4 regions of the Streptomyces sp. NPDC047017 genome follow, and region 4 is predicted to be linked to each of the others. Evidence: riboswitches for the same ligand, from Rfam matches in the RefSeq annotation. Region 4 holds a riboswitch; each other region holds the start of a gene.
What was found. Region 4 has a riboswitch for thiamine pyrophosphate ahead of thiC (phosphomethylpyrimidine synthase ThiC). Riboswitches for the same ligand answer to the same signal wherever they lie in the genome.
Positions count from the first base shown of each region.

Region 1: another riboswitch for thiamine pyrophosphate. It lies ahead of thiO (glycine oxidase ThiO); the one in region 4 lies ahead of thiC (phosphomethylpyrimidine synthase ThiC).
Region 2: another riboswitch for thiamine pyrophosphate. It lies ahead of ABZ858_RS26385 (cytosine permease); the one in region 4 lies ahead of thiC (phosphomethylpyrimidine synthase ThiC).
Region 3: another riboswitch for thiamine pyrophosphate. It lies ahead of ABZ858_RS32840 (thiamine ABC transporter substrate-binding protein); the one in region 4 lies ahead of thiC (phosphomethylpyrimidine synthase ThiC).

Region 1 is NZ_JBEYVW010000001.1:408,345-413,004, reverse strand. It holds gene ABZ858_RS02030 (FAD-dependent oxidoreductase) at 1-636, opposite strand, end outside; gene ABZ858_RS02025 (hypothetical protein) at 709-1,074, opposite strand; TPP riboswitch at 1,126-1,237, shown strand; gene thiO (glycine oxidase ThiO) at 1,235-2,401, shown strand; gene thiS (sulfur carrier protein ThiS) at 2,398-2,598, shown strand; gene ABZ858_RS02010 (thiazole synthase) at 2,601-3,395, shown strand; gene pknB (Stk1 family PASTA domain-containing Ser/Thr kinase) at 3,499-4,660, shown strand, end outside.
Region 2 is NZ_JBEYVW010000017.1:41,388-46,047, reverse strand. It holds gene ABZ858_RS26400 (YncE family protein) at 1-572, opposite strand, end outside; gene ABZ858_RS26395 (LysR family transcriptional regulator) at 787-1,683, shown strand; gene ABZ858_RS26390 (TetR/AcrR family transcriptional regulator) at 1,756-2,346, opposite strand; TPP riboswitch at 2,621-2,716, shown strand; gene ABZ858_RS26385 (cytosine permease) at 2,706-4,121, shown strand; gene ABZ858_RS26380 (MBL fold metallo-hydrolase) at 4,158-4,660, opposite strand, start outside.
Region 3 is NZ_JBEYVW010000025.1:111,952-116,611, forward strand. It holds gene ABZ858_RS32830 (ABC transporter ATP-binding protein) at 1-41, opposite strand, end outside; gene ABZ858_RS32835 (iron ABC transporter permease) at 42-1,643, opposite strand; gene ABZ858_RS32840 (thiamine ABC transporter substrate-binding protein) at 1,709-2,785, opposite strand; TPP riboswitch at 2,866-2,971, opposite strand; gene rlmN (23S rRNA (adenine(2503)-C(2))-methyltransferase RlmN) at 3,055-4,161, opposite strand; gene ABZ858_RS32850 (phosphatidate cytidylyltransferase) at 4,254-4,660, opposite strand, start outside.
Region 4 is NZ_JBEYVW010000023.1:81,158-85,817, forward strand. It holds gene ABZ858_RS31395 (metallophosphoesterase) at 1-16, shown strand, start outside; gene ABZ858_RS31400 (hypothetical protein) at 199-1,071, shown strand; gene thiC (phosphomethylpyrimidine synthase ThiC) at 1,171-2,973, opposite strand; TPP riboswitch at 2,966-3,143, opposite strand; gene ABZ858_RS31410 (YibE/F family protein) at 3,215-4,630, shown strand.

The DNA.
Region 1 (4,660 bases), on a different contig from region 4:
CGCGCGGGTGCGCAGTTCGGTGCCGCTGTCGGCGTACCAGGCGGCCATCGGCGCGGCCACCTCGGCGGGCAGCGCGCCCGCCAGCGGCCGGTCCGCGGCCTCCACCACGGTCACCGCGCAGCCGGCCTCGCGGGCGGCGGTGGCGAACTCGGCGCCGATCCAGCCGGCGCCGACCACCACGACGTCGTGCTGCCCGGCGAGGACCGGCCGCAGCCGCGCCGCGTCGTCGAGGGTGCGCAGCAGGTGGACGCCGGGGACGTCCTCGGTGCCGGGGACGCGGACCGGTTCGGCGCCGGTGGCCAGGACCAGGACGTCGTAGGGCACCGGTCCCTCGGAGGTGTCCAGGACGTGGGCGTCGGCGCGGACGGCCAGTGCCTCGCAGCCGAGCCGCAGCTCCAGGCCGAGCCCCTCGAAGTCGACGTCGAAGGCGGAGCCCTCGGCCTTGCCGAGCAGCACGGCCTTGGACAGCGGCGGCCGGTCGTAGGGCTGGTGGGGTTCGGCGCCGATCAGTGTGACGGTGCCGGTGTAGCCCTGCTCGCGCAGGGCGACCGCGGTCCGCACGCCGGCCATGCCCGCGCCGACGACGACCACGCGCCGCGGTTGTGCCGTGCCCTGTCCCTGCGTCTGCTCACCCATCCGATCACCATAGTCACCTGACGTTTCGCCAGGCAGGGGGCGTGCCAGGTGACCTGCTGCACAGCGACTCCGCTAGCGGGCCCGCTGCGCAGCGGGCCGCCGGCGGACCTCCTCCACCACGCTGGTGCCGCTGCCCGGCTGCGACTCCCACTCCCAGGTCTCCTCCAGCCGCAGCCGGCCGTCCGCCAGTTCGACCACCGTGGAGACGCAGTGCCCGCCGGCCGTCGTGCCGTCCCGCTTGAGCTGGACGTAGCGGAAGTCGAGCCGGTCGCCCTCCCGGGTCCCCACCAGATGGCCGCGCACGACGTCGCCGCCCGCGTACTCGGCCCAGATCTCGCCGTCCCGCTCGTGGTAGGCGAACCGGGTGCGGGTGCCGACCTGGCCCGGGGCCTGGTCGGCGACGGGGGCGAGGACGAGGCCGTCCAGCGAGCGCGGCATCAGCGGGCTCCCTTACCGGGTCAGGGCTCTGCGAGCTAGGGTGGCCACCGTACAAGCACTCGCGGGAGCCCGGACGCACCGGGCTGAGAGGGAGGCTGGCGGCCTCCGACCGTACGAACCTGATCCGGGTCATGCCGGCGAAGGGAGGGGCTGGACGCCCATGTCGTTGTCACGTTCGTCAGACGTCCTCGTGATCGGGGGCGGGATCATCGGGCTCGTGACGGCCTGGCGCGCCGCCCAGCGCGGGCTGGCCACGGCCGTGGTCGACCCGGAGCCGGGCGGCGGGGCCGCGCAGGTGGCGGCCGGGATGCTGGCCGCCGTCACGGAGCTGCACTACGGCGAGCAGACTTTGCTCGGCCTCAATCTGGCCTCGGCCCGCCGCTACCCCGACTTCGCGGCCGAGCTGGCCGAGCTGACCGGGCACGACCTCGGCTACCGCAGGTGCGGCACGCTGGCCGTGGCCCTGGACGCCGACGACCGCGCCCACCTGCGGGAGCTGCACGCCCTCCAGCAGCGTTCGGGCCTTGAGTCGGAGTGGCTGTCCGGGCGGGAGTGCCGGCGCCTGGAGCCGATGCTCGCGCCGGGCGTGCGCGGCGGGCTGCGGGTGGACGGCGACCACCAGATCGACCCGCGCCGGCTGGCCGCCGCGCTGGTGGCGGCCTGCGAGCGCACCGGCGTGGTCTTCCACCGCGCCTGGGCCGACCGGCTCACCGTGACCGGGGACCGGGCCGCGGGCTGTGTGCTGCGCGACGGCACGGCGCTCGGCGCGCGGCAGGTGGTGCTGGCCGCCGGCAGCCTGAGCGGGCGGCTGGCGGGGGTGCCGGACGCGCTGCTGCCGCCGGTGCGGCCGGTGAAGGGGCAGGTGCTGCGGCTGACCGTGCCGAAGCGGTACGCGCCGTTCCTGAGCCGCACCGTGCGGGCCGTGGTGCGCGGCGGCCACCTCTACCTGGTGCCGCGGCTCAGCGGCGAGCTGGTGGTCGGGGCCACCAGCGAGGAGCTGGGCTGGGACACCACGGTGACCGCGGGCGGGGTGTACGAGCTGCTGCGCGACGCGCACGAGCTGGTGCCCGGGATCACCGAGCTGCCGCTTACCGAGACCCGGGCCGGGCTGCGGCCCTGCTCCCCGGACAACGCGCCGCTGCTCGGCCCGACCGACCTGGACGGACTGCTGGTGGCCACCGGCCACCACCGCAACGGCGTGCTGCTCACCCCCGTCACCGGGGACGTCATGGCGCAGGTGCTGACCACGGGCGAGCTGCCCGAGGAGGCGCGCCCCTTCACCCCGCGGCGCTTCGCCGCCGTCGCACTCACGGAGCAGCCCGCATGAACATCTCCGTCAACGGCGAGCGGCGCGAGGTCGCGTCCGGCACACCGCTCGACACCGTCGTACGGACGCTGACCGCGGCGCCCTCCGGGGTGGCCGCCGCCCTGAACGAGACCGTCGTCCCGCGCGCGCAGTGGCCGTCCACGGCCCTGGCCGAGGGCGACCGCGTCGAGATCCTCACCGCCGTCCAAGGAGGCTGACCATGGCCGACGATCCCTTCGTCCTCGGCGGTGCGCCCTTCACGTCCCGGCTGATCATGGGCACGGGCGGGGCACCCAGCCTGGAGGTGCTGGAACGGGCCCTGGTGGCCTCCGGCACCGAGCTGACCACGGTGGCGATGCGCCGGATGGACCCCTCGGTGCACGGCTCGGTGCTCTCCGTGCTGGAGCGGCTGGGCGTCCGGGTGCTGCCCAACACGGCCGGCTGCTTCACCGCGGGCGAGGCGGTGCTGACCGCCCGCCTGGCCCGCGAGGCCCTGGGCACCGATCTGGTCAAGCTGGAGGTCATCGCCGACGAGCGGACCCTGCTGCCGGACCCGATCGAGCTGCTCGACGCGGCCGAGACCCTGGTCGACGACGGCTTCACGGTGCTGCCCTACACCAACGACGACCCGGTCCTCGCACGGAAACTGGAGGACGTGGGCTGCGCGGCGATCATGCCGCTGGGCTCGCCGATCGGGTCCGGGCTCGGCATCCGCAACCCGCACAACTTCCAGCTGATCGTCGAGCACGCGCGCGTGCCGGTGATCCTGGACGCGGGCGCCGGCACCGCCTCGGACGTGGCGCTGGCCATGGAGCTGGGCTGCGCGGGAGTGATGCTCGCCTCGGCGGTCACGCGCGCGCAGGAGCCGGCGATGATGGCCGAGGCCATGCGGCACGCGGTGACGGCGGGCCGGCTGGCCCGGCTCGCGGGCCGCATCCCCCGGCGGCACTTCGCCCAGGCGTCCTCGCCCGCCGAGGGCCTGGCCGCGCTGGACCCGGAGCGGCCGGCGTTCTGAGGCGGACGGGACGTACGTGGGAAGCGTCACAGGACGGCTTCAGTACCGCCGTGGAGCCCCGCGCGGCGGCATGGGTGTCCGTGGCTGCTCGTAGACTCGCTGCGTGGATACGACCCTCAAGGACCCTCTCGTCGGGCAGGTGCTCGACGGCCGCTATCGCGTCGACGCGCGGATCGCCGTCGGCGGGATGGCCACGGTCTACCGGGCCCTGGACACCCGCCTGGACCGCGTCCTCGCGCTCAAGGTGATGCACCCGGCGCTCGCGGCCGACGGCTCCTTCGTCGAGCGGTTCATCCGGGAGGCCAAGTCGGCCGCCCGCCTGGACCACCCCAACGTGGTGCAGGTCTTCGACCAGGGCACCGACGGGTCGTACGTCTACCTGGCCATGGAGTACGTCGCCGGGTGCACCCTGCGCGACGTGCTGCGCGAGCGCGGGGCGCTGCAGCCGCGGGCCGCGCTGGACATCCTGGAGCCGGTCCTCGCCGCGCTCGGCGCGGCGCACCGCGCGGGCTTCGTGCACCGGGACATGAAGCCGGAGAACGTGCTGATAGGGGACGACGGCCGGGTGAAGGTCGCCGACTTCGGGCTGGTACGGGCCGTGAACACGGTCACCCACACCAGCGGCGCGGTGCTCGGCACGGTGTCCTACCTGGCGCCCGAGCAGATCGAGCAGGGCACCGCGGACCCTCGGGTCGACGTGTACGCGTGCGGTGTCGTGCTGTACGAGATGCTGACCGGCTCCCGGCCGCGCCAGGGCGAGAGCACCGCCCAGGTGCTCTACCAGCACCTGCACGAGGACGTGCCCGCACCCTCCGCCCTGGTGCCCGGGCTCCCCCACGAACTGGACGAACTGGTCGCGGCGGCCGCCGCGCGCACCCCGGAGGCGCGTCCGTCCGACGCGGTGGCGCTGCTCGCGCGGGTCCGCGAGGCCCGGGCGGCGCTCGGCCCGCGGCAGCTGGACGCGGTACCGCCGCAGGCGCTCACCGCGGGCCACGACAACGCCGAGGACCGCACCAGCGTGATCCCGCGCGCGCTGACGGTGCCCCGCCCGCTGCCCGTCGACGAGGACGACGGGACCGGCGCGGCGGCGGCCCTGCACCGCACCAGCCGCCTGGAGACGCCCCCGGCGCCCGCGCCGCGGCGCCGCACCGGCCGCCGCGCCCGGCGCGGCCTGCTGACCCTGGTCGCCGCCGTGCTGCTGGTCCTGGGCGTCGGTGGCGGTGTGTGGTACATCAACTCCGGTCAGTTCACCAAGGTCCCGCCGC
Region 2 (4,660 bases), on a different contig from region 4:
TTGTAGGGGGCCGCGACGAAGGCGCGCGTGCCGTCGGCGGAGACGGCGACGCCTTCACTGCCGGGCACGCCGGCCTTCGCGGTGAGGGTGCCCCGCTCCAGGTCCAGGAGCGAGACGAAGGGCGCCTCCTTGTTGGCGACGCACGCCGTCCGGCCCGCCGCGTCGAGGGCGACCCAGTGCGAGCCCGGCGCGCCGGAGTCGATCCTGCCCACCGGTCGGCGGGTCCCGGTGTCGATCACCACGACACCGCCGGGCCGGTCCGCCGAGCCCTCCACACTGACGTAGAGGCGATTGCGGACCGCGTCCAGCGCGATCCCGTGCGGCGCCTGCTCGGGGGCGAGGTCGACGACCTCGACGACGCGGCGCAGGTCGGGGTCGATGACGGTCAGTTCGGTACGCCGGCCGCTGTGCGCGTGGTAGAAGCCCGAGCGGTACGTCTGTGTGCACCACAGCAGCCGGTGCACCGGGTCGAAGCACAACTCGTGCGGTTCGGCGAGGGTTTCCACCGCGCCCAGGTACTGGTCGGACGCGGCGTCGAAGAAGGAGACGGCCGCTGTGCTCTGGCTGACCACGGCCAGGACGTCACCTTCTCGGTCCGCTCGCGGAGACTCTCGCGGGGACTGTGGCATGGTGCGACTCCTTCCGGGAGGAGAGGGGGTCGGGGCGTGTCCGCTCCGTAGTTCCACTCTCCGGGCCGGCAAGCGCCAGGGCAATGCAAAGATTGACGAGGAGACCTTGCAGAAAATGCAAGGACGCAGGTGAGAAGGGGTGAGGTGGAGCAGGACGATGGATCTCAATCTGCTGAGGGCGCTGGACGTCCTCCTTCAGGAGAACAGCGTGACGCGGGCCGCCGAGCGGCTCGGGACCTCGCCTTCGACGACCAGCCGGATGCTGGCCCGGCTGCGCCGCGCGGTGGGGGACCCGCTGCTGGTCAGGGCCGGCCAGGAACTGGTACCGACCGCGCGGGCGCTGGAACTGCGCCAGGAGGTCGGCGCGTTGCTGCGGGGCTGCGACAACGTGCTGCGCCCCGGGGCCGGTTTCGACGCCGGGCACCTCCGGCGCACCTTCCGGGTGCAGACCACCGAAATCCTGGTGGCGGGGGTGGCCGGGGCCCTGATCGAGAGCATCCACGCGGAGGCCCCGGACGTGGACGTGGTGTTCCTGCCGGAGGCCGTGGAAGGCGGGGCGGCGCTGCGGCAGGGCGGGGTGGACGTCGAACTGGGCGTCCTGGACAACCTGGACCCGGAGATCCGGACCCGGCCGCTCAAACGGACGGCACTGGTCGGCGTCGCCCGCAGCGGCCATCCCCTCTTCCGCGGGCGCATCGACGCCCGCCGCCTCGCCGCCGCCGACCACATCGGCATCTCCCGGCTCGGCAAGCGCCTCGGTCCCCTGGACACCGCGCTCGCGGAACGCGGGCTGCGGCGCCGTACCGCCGTCGTGGTGCCCAGCCACACCAGCGCCATGATGCTCGCGAGCGACAGCGACCTCGTCGCCCTCACCGTGGCCGACTGGCTCCCCGGCACGATCGCGGCGCTGGGCCTGCGCACCTTCCCCATCCCCCTCGAACTCCCCTGCCTGGAGCTGGGGATGGCCTGGCACCCACGCAACTCGTCCGACCCGGGCCACCGCTGGTTCCGCGACCGGCTGGCCGCCGTGGTGGCCCCGGCTGAAGCCACCTGACCCGGAGCCGGGCCGGGGGGACGGCGTGGCGTCGGGCGGCATCGCCGGGGCGCCGGCGGTCACGCCAGCGGCTCAGTGCCGCCCGCGTGCGCGCAGTTCGCGCAGGAACGTCTCGGCCAGTTCCCGGGGGGCGAGCCGGGCGGGGTCGCGGCCGCTGAGCACCCAGAAGAAGGCGGGTCCGATCAGGAGGGCCGTGGCCTCGCCGACCGGGACCGGCCCGGCGCCTGCGCCTGCGCCGAGTACGCCCTCGATCACTGTGCGCGCGCTGTCACCCAGGACGTCCTTGGTGGCGAGGAGGTCCGCCACGGCGGGGTCGTGCTGCGCCTCCCCGAGCAGGGCCCGGTAGGCGGCGCCGGCCGGTGAGCGGGCGAGGAAGTCCACCAGTGCCGCCACATAGGCGGTGAGGTCGTCGACGGGCTCGCCGGTGGGCTCGACGGCGAGTTCCTGCTCCGCGTCCACCGCGCTGGCCTCGAAGAGGATCTCCGCCTTGGTCGACCACCAGCGGTAGACCGTCTGGCGGGACACACCGGCCCGCTCCGCGATGCCCTTCATCGTCATGGCCGCGTAGCCGACTTCGAGCAACTGGTCGTCGACCGCCCGCAGCACGGCCGTACGCGCCTGCTCACTGCGGGGACGCCCCACCTGTCCGTGCCGCCTCTCCATGGCGGCCACCATACATGGACAGCGTGTCTCGCAGAGCGGGCGTTCCGGTGCCGTTCCGTTGCATGCCCGCTGCTCAGAGGCGGTCTCCGCACCAGCGCGTCCGGGAAGACCGAGAGTCCGGGACCGCACCGGCGGACGGGCGGGCGGACGGCCGGTGCGGGCGGCCGGGCGGACGGCCGGTGCGGACGGACGGCCGGTGCGGACGGCCGGGCGGGCGGGCGGCCGGTGCGGGCGGTGCGGGCCCTCTCACCTGGCCGGGCTATCCTGGCGGCCGTACCTGGACACGGGGTGCCCCCGCGCGGGGGCTGAGATCACACCCGTCGAACCTGAACCAGTTAGGACTGGCGGAGGGATGTCACATGTCGTTGCCGTATGCCCATGGTGAAACGGCCGTCACCGACCCACGACACATCACGGCGTTCGACGGGCGCATGCCCTCGGCCCCCGGCGACCTGCGGGTGGAGGCGCGGGGCATCACGCCCGTGCCCGAGGACGCCCGCTACGGCGGCCCGGGGCGGCTGTTCACCGTCTGGTTCGCGCCCAACCTGACCATGACCGGCGTGTTCACCGGCACCGTCGGTGTCACGCTCGGGCTGGACTTCACGACCGCGCTGGCGGCGGTGGTGCTGGGCACCCTGCTGGGCGCGGTGCCCACCGCCTACCTGGGCACCTGGGGCAGCCGGACCGGCGCGGCGCAGCTGCCGCTGGCCCGGCTGGCCTTCGGCGGGTCGGTGGCCCTGCCGGGCGCCCTGCAATGGCTGTCGTCCATCGCCTGGGACGCGCTGATCGGCTTGTTCGGCGGGGACGCGCTGGCCCAGTTGTCCGGGTGGCCGTTCTGGGCGGGCGTCCTGGTGATGCTGGCCGCCCAGGGCGCCCTGGGCGTGCTCGGGTACGAGGCGATCCACCGCCTGCAGACGGTGATGACCTTCGCGCTCGCCGCCGCCTTCGTCCTGCTGGCGGTGAAACTGCTGCACGGCACGCACGCCGCGCAACCGGCCACCGCGCACGGCGCCGACCGGGCCGGCGCGTTCGTCCTGACCTGCACCGTCGCGCTGAGCCTCGCCCTGTCCTGGGCGCCGTACGCCAGTGATTTCAGCCGTTACCTGCCGCCCACCGCCTCACGCCGGCGCATGTTCTGGTGCACCCTGCTCGGCATCGGCGTGTCCTTCGTGGCGGTGCAGGCGCTCGGCCTGTGGGGGGCCGCCGAGTTCACCGACCAGACCGCCCACGGCGTCGACCGGCTCCTCGGCGGCGGTGTGCTCGGCACCTTCGGGCTGCTCGCGGTGGCGCTCGCGGCGCTGTGCAGCAACGCCATGAACGACTACAGCGGATCGCTGGCCCTGCAGACCATGGGCGTACGGCTGCCCCGCCCGGTGGCCGCCGCGTGCGCCGCGGTGCTCGGTTTCCCGCTGGTGCTGTGGATGCACGCGGCCGACACCACCGCCCGCTTCCAGAACGTGCTGCTGTTCGTCGGGTACTGGATCCCCGCGTTCGTCGCGATCGTGGTCGTCGACTGGGCCGCCCGGGCCCGGGTGCGCGGCGGCCGCCCCGTCGACCTGGCCGAGGAGGCGGCCCGCCCGCAGCCGTGGTGGCCCGCGCTCACCGCGTTCGTCGTCGCGTTCGCGGCGGCGGTGCCGTTCATGGACACCGGCCTGTACGTGGGCCCGGCCGCCCGCGCCCTGCACGGCGCCGACCTCGCCTACCCGGTGGCGTTCGCCGCCGCGCTGCTGGTCTACGCGCCGCTGCGGCTGCGGCGCGCGCACGACCACACCTGACGGTGACGGCCCCTGGCCGGGCGGGGCCGGCCCGGCTCACCCGGCCAGGTTCTTCTCGGTGCCGTCGGGCCGGACGTCGACGAGCTTGCCGTCGACGCCCTGCTCCTGGAACGCCTTGACCAGCGAGCCGAGGTCCTCGGAGTAGATGTTCCAGCTGTCGGTGTGGACGGCGACCACCTTGCGGGGGTTCAGCTCCTTCACCACCAGCGCCGCGTTCTTCGAGGTCAGGGTCAGCGGCGCGTTCTTCAGGATCGCCGGGGTGCGGGCGGCGCCGGCGAACAGGACGGCGGTGTCGATCGGCCCGATCTCCTTCTTGACCCGGTCGCCGACCTCCTTGGCCACCTTCACCGAGGCGTTGTCACCGGAGACGTAGACGGTGGGCACGCCCTTGCCGCTGAGCACGAACCCGGTGACCTCGCCGTCCGCGCCGCGGGACACCCCGTCGGGGCCGTGCAGGGCGGGCACCGCGGTGACCGTGATCGACCCGGTGGGCGTCTTCAGCTCCTGCTGCTGCCAGTTCGTCATGCCCGTGATGTGCG
Region 3 (4,660 bases), on a different contig from region 4:
CCGCCGAAGCGCACGGTCGCGGCCCGAAGGCTCAGCAGCATCTAGAACTCCCCGCTCCGGTCGGTGCGCAGCCGTTCCAGGACCAGCAGCGCCACCGCGCACACCACCATGAGAATCGTCGACAAAGCCATCGCCTGGCCGTAGTTGAGGTCGCCGGGACGGCTCAGCAGCCGGGCCACCGCGACCGGCAGGGTCGGGTTGTCGGGCCGGGCGATGAACACGGTCGCGCCGAACTCCCCCAGGGACACCGCGAAGGCGAACCCGGCGGCGATCAGCAGCGCCCGCCGCACCAGCGGCAGGTCCACCTCCCGCCACACCCGCCACGGCGACGCCCCGAGCACGGCGGCCGCCTCCCGCAGCCGTACGTCCACGGCGCGCAGCACCGGCAGCATGGTCCGTACGACGAAGGGCACGCCGACCAGGGCCTGCGCGAGCGGGACCAGGACCCAGGACTGCCGCAGATCCAGCGGCGGCTTGTCCAGGGCGATCAGGAAACCGAACCCGACGGTCACCGCCGACACGCCGAGCGGCAGCATCAGCAGCGCGTCGAAGCCGCGGACCAGCCGGCCGGCGTCGCGGCGGGTGAGCGCGGCGGCGGCCAGCGCGCCGATCACCACCGCGATGGCGGTCGCTGCGGCGGCGTAGGCCAGGGAGGTGCCGACGGCGTCGATCGGCGCGACCAGGAAGGTGCCGCCGTCGGCGTCCGTCAGCGCCCGGTAGTAGCCGAGGCCGGGCGCGGTGAGCGAGCGCTGCACCAGCACGGCCAGCGGCAGCAGCAGGAGCACGGCGATGGAGGCGAGGACACCGGCCAGCAGCGCCCACTGCCGGGCGCCGCGCGGCCGCCGGGCGGTGCGGGCGGCGTCCACCAGCCGCAGCGCGCTCTCCCGGCGCCGTACGGTCCAGGCGTGCACGGCGAGGATCGCGCCGACCGCGAGGAACTGCACCAGCGTCAGGACCGCCGCGGTGGACAGGTCGAAGATCTCCGAGGTCTGCCGGTAGATCTCCACCTCCAGGGTGGAGAACGTGGGACCGCCGAGGATCTGCACCACGCCGAAGGAGGTGAAGGTGAACAGGAAGACCATGAGCGCGGCGGCGGCGAGCGCGGGCGCGAGAGCCGGCAGGGTGACCTTGCGCCAGGCGGTCAGCGGTGAGGCGCCGAGCATCCGGGCGGCCTCCTCCTGGCGCGGGTCGAGCTGGGCCCACAGGCCGCCCACGGTCCGGACGACCACGGCGTAGTTGAAGAAGACATGGGCGAGCAGGATCGCCCACACCGTGGTGTCCAGGCGCACCCCCCACAGCTCGTCGAGCAGGCCGCCGCGGCCGACCAGGGCGAGGAAGGCGGTGCCGACGACCACGGTGGGCAGCACGAACGGCACGGTGACGACGGCCCGCAGAAGATGGCGGCCGGGGAAGTCGTAGCGGGCGAGGACGTAGGCGCCGGGCAGCGCGATCAGCAGGGTGAGCGCGGTGGAGGCGAGCGCCTGCCAGGTGGTGAACCACAGCACGTGCCGGATGCCGGACTGGCCGAGCACGTCCGCGATCCGCCCGGGGTGCCAGGCCCCGCCGGTCCGCAGCCCGCGCCGGACGATCGCGGCCACCGGGTAGGCGAAGAACAGCGCGAAGAACGCGACGGGCGCGGCCATCAGGCCGAGCCGCGCCGCGTTCCCCGAACGACGGGCGCGGGCGCGGTCGCGGGCGGAGGCGGGGGCTACTTCAGTACGAGGGAGGTCCACGTCTTGACCCACTGGTCGCGGTCGGCGGCGATCTTCTCCGGTGCCATGGTCTCGGGGTCCTTGGCCTGCGGTCCGTACTTCGTGAACTCCGGCGGCACCTGGGCGCCCCGGCGCACCGGGTAGACGTACATGTTCAGCGGCATGTCCTGCTGGAACTCCTGGCTGAGCAGGAAGTCGAGGAAGGCCTTGCCGCCCTTGGTGTTCCTCGCGTTGCTGAGCAGGCCGGCGTACTCGGTCTGGCGGAAGCAGGTGCCGTCGGCGACGCCGGTGGGGGCGGTCTTCGGCCGCGGCTCGGCGTAGACGACCTCGGCGGGCGGCGAGGAGGCGTAGGAGACGACGAGGGGCCGGTCGCCCTTGGCCTTCCTGCCGCCCGCGGACCCGGAGAACTCCTGGTTGTACGCCTGCTCCCAGCCGTCGACGACCTTGACACCGTTGGCCTTGAGCTTCTTCCAGTACTCCGGCCAGCCCCCGTCGCCGTACTTCGCGGCGGTGCCGAGCAGGAAGCCGAGACCGGGCGAGGCGGTGGCGGGGTTCTCGGTGACGAGGAGGTTCTTGTACTGGGGCTTCGCGAGGTCGTCGAAGGTGGCGGGCGGGGCCAGCTTGTGGTCGGCGAAGTACTTCTTGTCGTAGTTGACGCAGATGTCGCCGGAGTCGACGGGCGTGACCCGGTGCTTGGCCTGGTCCACCCGGTACCGCGGCAGCACGAGCCCGGCGTCCTTGGGCTGGTAGGGCTGGAAGAGGCCGTTGTCCAGGGCGCGGGAGAGCAGGGTGTTGTCGACGCCGAAGAAGACGTCGCCCTGCGGGTCGTCCTTGGTGAGGACGGCCTTGTTGACGGCCTGGCCGGCGTCGCCGTCCTTGAGGACGCGGACCTTGTAGCCGGACTTCTTCTCGAAGTCGGCGATGACGCTCTTGGAGGCGGCCCACGAGTCGTGGCTGACCAGGGTCACGGTCTTGGTGTCCGCAGCGGACGAGCCGCCGTTGGACGACCCGCACGCGGAGAGCGTGACCAGGCCGAGTCCGACCGCCGCGGCGACGAACGTCTTGGTGTGCACTGGATGTCCTCCTGGGGGTTGGCCAGGAAGAGACGCGGCCCCGCCCGGGTCCGCGCGGGACGCCGGGCAGGGCGCAACAGCTTGAGTGGTGACCGAACTTCCTACCCAGAATGACCTGGGCGAGGTTCAGAGGGTCTGCGGCCGGTGCCGCACTCTCAGCGCTGTGGCGCTCCCCTGTCGGAATATGAAGATGTGTGTACGGCCCTCAGACTACCGTCCGGCAGACTACCGTCGGCCGGCACCCGGGCTGGCACCCGGCTGCCGCCCGCCTATCGCTCGGTGGCCGCCAGCTGGCCGCAGGCCCCGTCGATCTCCTGCCCACGGGTGTCCCGGACCGTCACCGGCACACCGTGCGCCGCGATCGCCTCGACGAACGCCTTCTCGTCCTCGGGCCGCGACGCCGTCCACTTGGAGCCGGGGGTCGGGTTGAGCGGGATGAGGTTGACGTGCACGGGCCGGCCCTTGAGCAGCCGGCCCAGCCGGTCGCCGCGCCACGCCTGGTCGTTGATGTCCCGGATCAGCGCGTACTCGATGGACAGCCGTCGCCCGGAGCGCGCGGTGTACTCGAACCCGGCGTCCAGCACCTCCCGCACCTTCCAGCGCGTGTTGACGGGCACGAGGGTGTCGCGCAGTTCGTCGTCGGGGGCGTGCAGGGAGATGGCGAGACGGCACTTGAGGCCCTCGTCGGCGAACCGGTGGATCGCCGGGACCAGGCCCACCGTGGACACGGTGATCCCGCGCTGGGACAGGCCGAGCCCGTCCGGCTCCGGGTCGGTCAGGGCACGGATGGAGCGGAGCACCCGGTTGTAGTTGGCGAGCGGCTCGCCCATGCCCATGAACACGATGTTGGACAGCCGCGCCGGACCGCCCGGCACCTCGCCGTCGCGCAGCGCCCGCATGCCGTCCACGATCTGGTGCACGATCTCGGCGGTCGACAGGTTGCGGTCGAGGCCGGCCTGGCCGGTCGCGCAGAACGGGCAGTTCATCCCGCAGCCCGCCTGCGAGCTGATGCACATGGTCACCCGGTCCGGGTAGCGCATGAGCACCGACTCGACGAGCGTGCCGTCGAACAGCCGCCACAGCGTCTTGCGGGTGGTGCCCTCGTCGGTGGACAGGTGCCGCACGACCGTCATCAGGTCGGGCAGCAGCGCCTCCCGCAGCTTGGCGCGCGACCCGGCGGGGATGTCGGTCCACTGCTCCGGGTCGTGCGCGTACCGCGCGAAGTAGTGCTGCGAGAGCTGCTTGGCGCGAAACGGCTTCTCGCCGATCGCGGCCACGGCCTCCTTGCGCTCGGCGGGCGAGAGATCGGCAAGGTGCCGCGGCGGCTTCTTGGCTCCGCGGGGGGCGACGAAAGTGAGTTCTCCGGGCTTGGGCATGGTGGTACCAGTGTCGCAGATCGACTCGGGTGGCCCGGCGGGCCGCCGGTCACGAGGGCGGCAGGCGGCAGGGGTAGGGCGCCGGGGCCGGCTCAGGCCGAGCCGACGAACAGCACCAGCAGGAGCCAGACCACCGGGGCGGTCGGCAGCAGGGAGTCCAGGCGGTCCATGATGCCGCCGTGGCCGGGCAGCAGCGTGCCCATGTCCTTGATGCCCAGATCCCGCTTGATCATGGACTCGCCCAGGTCGCCGAGGGTGGCGCTGGCCGCGACCGCGAGGCCGAGGAGCAGGCCCTGCCACCAGGCGCCGTCGTCGATCAGGAACTGCATGCACAGCGCGCCGGCCACCATGGCGAAGGTGACCGCGCCGACCAGGCCCTCGCGGGTCTTGCCGGGGCTGATGCGCGGGGCGAGCTTGTGCTTGCCGAAGCGCCAGCCGACGGCGTACGCGCCGGTGTCGCTGACCACGGTGAGGATCAGGAAGGTCAGGACCCGGAACG
Region 4 (4,660 bases):
TCCCCTGGACGCCTGACCGTTCCCCGAGCAGGCTGGTGACGCCGGGCCCGCGCGCGGCTCCGCCGCCAATTTGTGAAAACCCCCTGTCACCGCGCGCCGTCGCGGCTCTACCATCGGCTTACCCGTAGCAGGCTCCCCTCCGTTTCTGCCCGACGGCTCGCCGCCGTGCGAGCCCCAAGCCCTACGGAGCATCGGGGGATGCACATGAACAGCGTTCCGCAGCACCTGCTGAGCGAGGACCGCCGGGAATTCGAGCGGATCCTCGATGAGGCGCTGCGCTCCGCCCCGTACCGTCCGGAACCGGCCGCGGTCGGACAGCGGCTCACCACCGAGCAACTGCGCACCATGGCACTCAGCGCGACCGCCCTGATCACGGCGGCCGCGGCGACCGAATACCAGCACTACGTCGAGGTCCGCGAGGAATCACGCCGCCCGGCGCCCGCCGTCCCGTCGGCCGCCCGCGACGCCACGCCGGACGGTACGGCCGGTGCGGCCGGTGCGGGGACGGAACCGGCCGCCGGCCCGGAGGAGACCGGCGGGGCCGACGGCGCGGGAGCGGCCGCCGTGGTCGCGGTCCTCGCCCCCGTCCTCGCCGGGATCGCGGCCGCTGTCTTCCTCCTCGTCGGCTACCTCCTGAAGTTGCTCGACCCGGCACCGGCGTTCGCGCGGACCCTGATCACCGCGGGCTGGGTGTTCGGCGCCGTGACCGCGGCCGCGATCCTCATCGCCGGCGGCGGACTGCTGGCCACCGCCCTGCGCAACCACCCGGCGCCCGGCACCGGTCCCTACGGCGCGCTCGGCGAGGAACTCGCCCGGGCCAGGGACGCCTGGCACAAGGCGCTGCTCGAACGCGGCATCCTGCCCTTCCTGCACGACGCGCTCGCCGCCCCGGGACCCGCCCCCGCGCACCGCGCGGACCCGGCGGCGCCCGACGGCCGCATCCCGCACCTCGGCTACGGCCGCCCCGGCTTCAGCAGCCCCGACGCCGGGGCCCCGGGCCCGCGCCCGAGCTTCTCCAGCCCCGACTTCAGCAGCCCGGACTTCGGGGGCCCGGACCACCGGCCGGAGTGAGCGGTCCACGCCCCCGTGCGGAAGCCGGACCTGACGGCCGGCGCCGAGCGCCCCCGCCCTGGAGGGGGGTCGCTCAGCGTGGGTCCGCCGGGCCGGTGATCAGTCGGCCAGCGGGAGGTACACCCGGTTCCCGCCGGCGGCGAACTCCTTCGACTTCCGCAGCATCCCCTCGGCGATCTCGTCGGGGGAGGCCCCCTCGGCCACCGTGCCGCCGAACCGCTCGTTGATGCTCTGACTGATCTTCATCGAGCAGAACTTCGGACCGCACATCGAGCAGAAGTGGGCCGTCTTGGCGGGCTCCGCCGGAAGCGTCTCGTCATGGAACTCCCGTGCCGTGTCCGGGTCGAGGGCCAGATTGAACTGGTCCTCCCACCGGAACTCGAAGCGGGCGTCGGACAGCGCGTCGTCCCACTCCTGCGCCCCGGGGTGGCCCTTGGCGAGGTCGGCCGCGTGGGCGGCGATCTTGTAGGTGATGACACCGGTCTTGACGTCGTCCCGGTCGGGCAGGCCCAGGTGCTCCTTGGGCGTGACGTAGCAGAGCATGGCCGTGCCCCACCAGGCGATCATCGCGGCACCGATGCCGGAGGTGATGTGGTCGTACGCCGGAGCGACGTCCGTGGTCAGCGGGCCGAGCGTATAGAACGGAGCCTCATCGCAGATCTCCTGCTGAAGGTCGATGTTCTCCTTGATCTTGTGCATCGGGACGTGCCCCGGGCCCTCGATCATGGTCTGTACGTGGAAACGCCTGGCGATCGTGTTGAGTTCCCCGAGCGTGCGCAACTCCGCGAACTGGGCGTCGTCGTTGGCGTCCGCGATCGAGCCGGGCCGGAGTCCGTCGCCGAGCGAGTACGTGACGTCATAGGCCGCGAGGATCTCGCACAGCTCCTCGAAGTGCTCGTAGAGGAACGACTCCTTGTGGTGCGCCAGACACCAGGCCGCCATGATCGAGCCGCCGCGCGAGACGATGCCGGTCTTGCGGTTCGCGGTGAGCGGCACGTACGCCAGGCGCACACCGGCGTGCACCGTCATGTAGTCCACACCCTGCTCGGCCTGCTCGACGACCGTGTCCTTGTAGATCTCCCAGGTCAGCTCCTCGGCCCTGCCGTCGACCTTCTCCAGTGCCTGGTAGAGCGGCACCGTGCCGATCGGGACGGGGGAGTTGCGCAGCACCCACTCGCGGGTGGTGTGGATGTTGCGGCCGGTGGAGAGGTCCATGACCGTGTCGGCGCCCCAGCGGGTGGCCCACGTCATCTTCTCGACCTCCTCCTCGATGGAGGAGGTGACCGCGGAGTTGCCGATGTTGGCGTTGACCTTCACCAGGAACCGCTTGCCGATGATCATCGGCTCGATCTCCGGGTGGTTGATGTTGGCCGGCAGCACCGCGCGGCCCGCGGCGATCTCCTCGCGGACCACCTCGGGGGACACGTTCTCCCGGACCGCCACGAACTCCATCTCCGGCGTGATCTCCCCGCGGCGCGCATAGGCGAGTTGCGTCACCGCCTGTCCGGCGCGGCCCCGGCGCGGCTGGCGCGGGCGGCCGGGGAACACCGCGTCGAGGTTGCGCAGGCCACCGCGCGGCGAGGTGTGCTTGATCCCGTCGTCCTCGGGGCGGACCGGACGGCCCGCGTACTCCTCGGTGTCGCCGCGGGCGATGATCCAGTTCTCCCGCAGCGGCGGCAGGCCCCGGCGGACATCGGTGTCGACGAGCGGATCGGTGTACGGGCCCGAGGTGTCGTACAGCGTGACCGACCGCCCGTTGGTGAGCTGCACCTGACGGACCGGCACCCGCAGGTCGGGGCGTGAGCCCTCGACGTACGCCTTGTGCCAGCCGATGGACTTCCCGGCCTCCTGGGACTGCTCGTCCCGGACGGAGACAGGCGTGCGTGCGTCCTTGTTGGTCATGAGACCTACTCCCTACGCCGGCATTACCCGGTAACAGGTTCGGCGGTCGACGCAGCGGTGTCCGTCTGTCGGCGTCTCCTGCGGAACGGCGTCCGTTCCACGTGAAACATCGCGAAGACGAAGGTCAGCGCCCTCTCAGCCCGGTGCTCCGAGCTCCCGCGTGTGCAAAGGTGCCTCCACGCTAGCGTCATCGGCGGTGGGATGAACAGTGGGCCTCCGCGGTTCTTGCGATGATCGGGCGGTGACCACCACACAGCAGTCCCCCGACCCGCCGCCCCGTCCCGGACGCGGGCGAGGCCACGGGAACGGCTCCGGACCCGGGCACGGCCATGGCCATGGACACAGCCACAGCCACGGGCCGGCCGCTCCCGTCTCGAAGCACCTTCGCCGGGTCATCGCCGCCGTGCTGATCCCGTTCGCCGCCGCGGTCGTCGTCGGACTCGTCGTCCTGTGGCCGGGCGGCGCCCCCGCCCACACCCGCACCGGCGTGGGCTTCGACCGCCAGACGCAGCAGGCCACGGTCACCCGGGTGACGGAGGTGAGCTGCACGTCGGTGAACGCCTCCGGCGGAGCGCCGGCCGACGCCACCCCGGCCGCCCCGGGTTCCGCCGGGCCGGCCCGGCCGTCCGGCACCTGCAAGAAGGCCACGGTCCGCGTCGGCACCGGCAAGGACAAGGGGCGCACCTTCACCGAGATCGTGCAGCCGGACCAGCCACGGCAGTTCCACCAGGGCGAGAAGCTCGTGGTCGCCTACGAGCCCTCCGCGCCGCGGGACCTGCAGTACTCCGTCTCCGACGTCGACCGCCGCTTCCCGATGGCGCTGCTGGCCGGGATCTTCGCCCTCGCCGTCGTGGTCGTCGGGCGGCTGCGGGGCGTCATGGCCCTGGTCGCGCTGGCGATCAGCTTCCTGGTGCTGGAGCTCTTCATCCTGCCCGCGGTGCTACAGGGCTCGAATCCGCTGGTCGTGGCGGTGGTCGGGGCGAGCGCCATCATGCTGATCGCGCTGTACCTGTGCCACGGCCTGTCCGCGCGCACCTCGGTGGCGGTGCTCGGCACGCTGATCTCCCTGGTGCTGATCGGCGTGCTGGGCTCGCTGTTCATCGGCTGGGCCGCGCTGACCGGCAACACCGACGACAACACCGGGCTGATCCATGGCCTGTATCCGTCGATCGACATGAGCGGTCTGCTGCTCGCCGGGGTGATCATCGGTTCGCTCGGTGTCCTCGACGATGTGACGGTGACGCAGACGTCCGCGGTCTGGGAGCTGCACGAGGCCAATCCGGCCATGGGCTGGCGCGGGCTGTACCGCGCGGGCATCCGCATCGGGCGCGACCACATCGCGTCCGTCGTCAACACCCTTGTCCTCGCCTACGCGGGCGCCGCGCTGCCGCTGCTGCTGCTCTTCTCCATCGCGCAGAGCAGTGTGGGCACCGTCGCCAACAGCGAGCTGGTGGCGGAGGAGATCGTGCGCACGCTGGTGGGCTCCATCGGCCTGGTCGCCTCGGTGCCGGTCACCACCGCTCTGGCGGCGCTCGTCGTCTCGGCCGACCGCGCCGGTGCGTCGGCGGCTCCGGGTCCTGGGGCTACGGGCCCGGCCGCCCCGGCTGCTCCGCTCGCGCCGACGCGCGGCAAGCGGGGCCGGCGCCGTAAGCGGTGAGCCGGCCGGCGCGCAGGGGAGCCTTCCGGC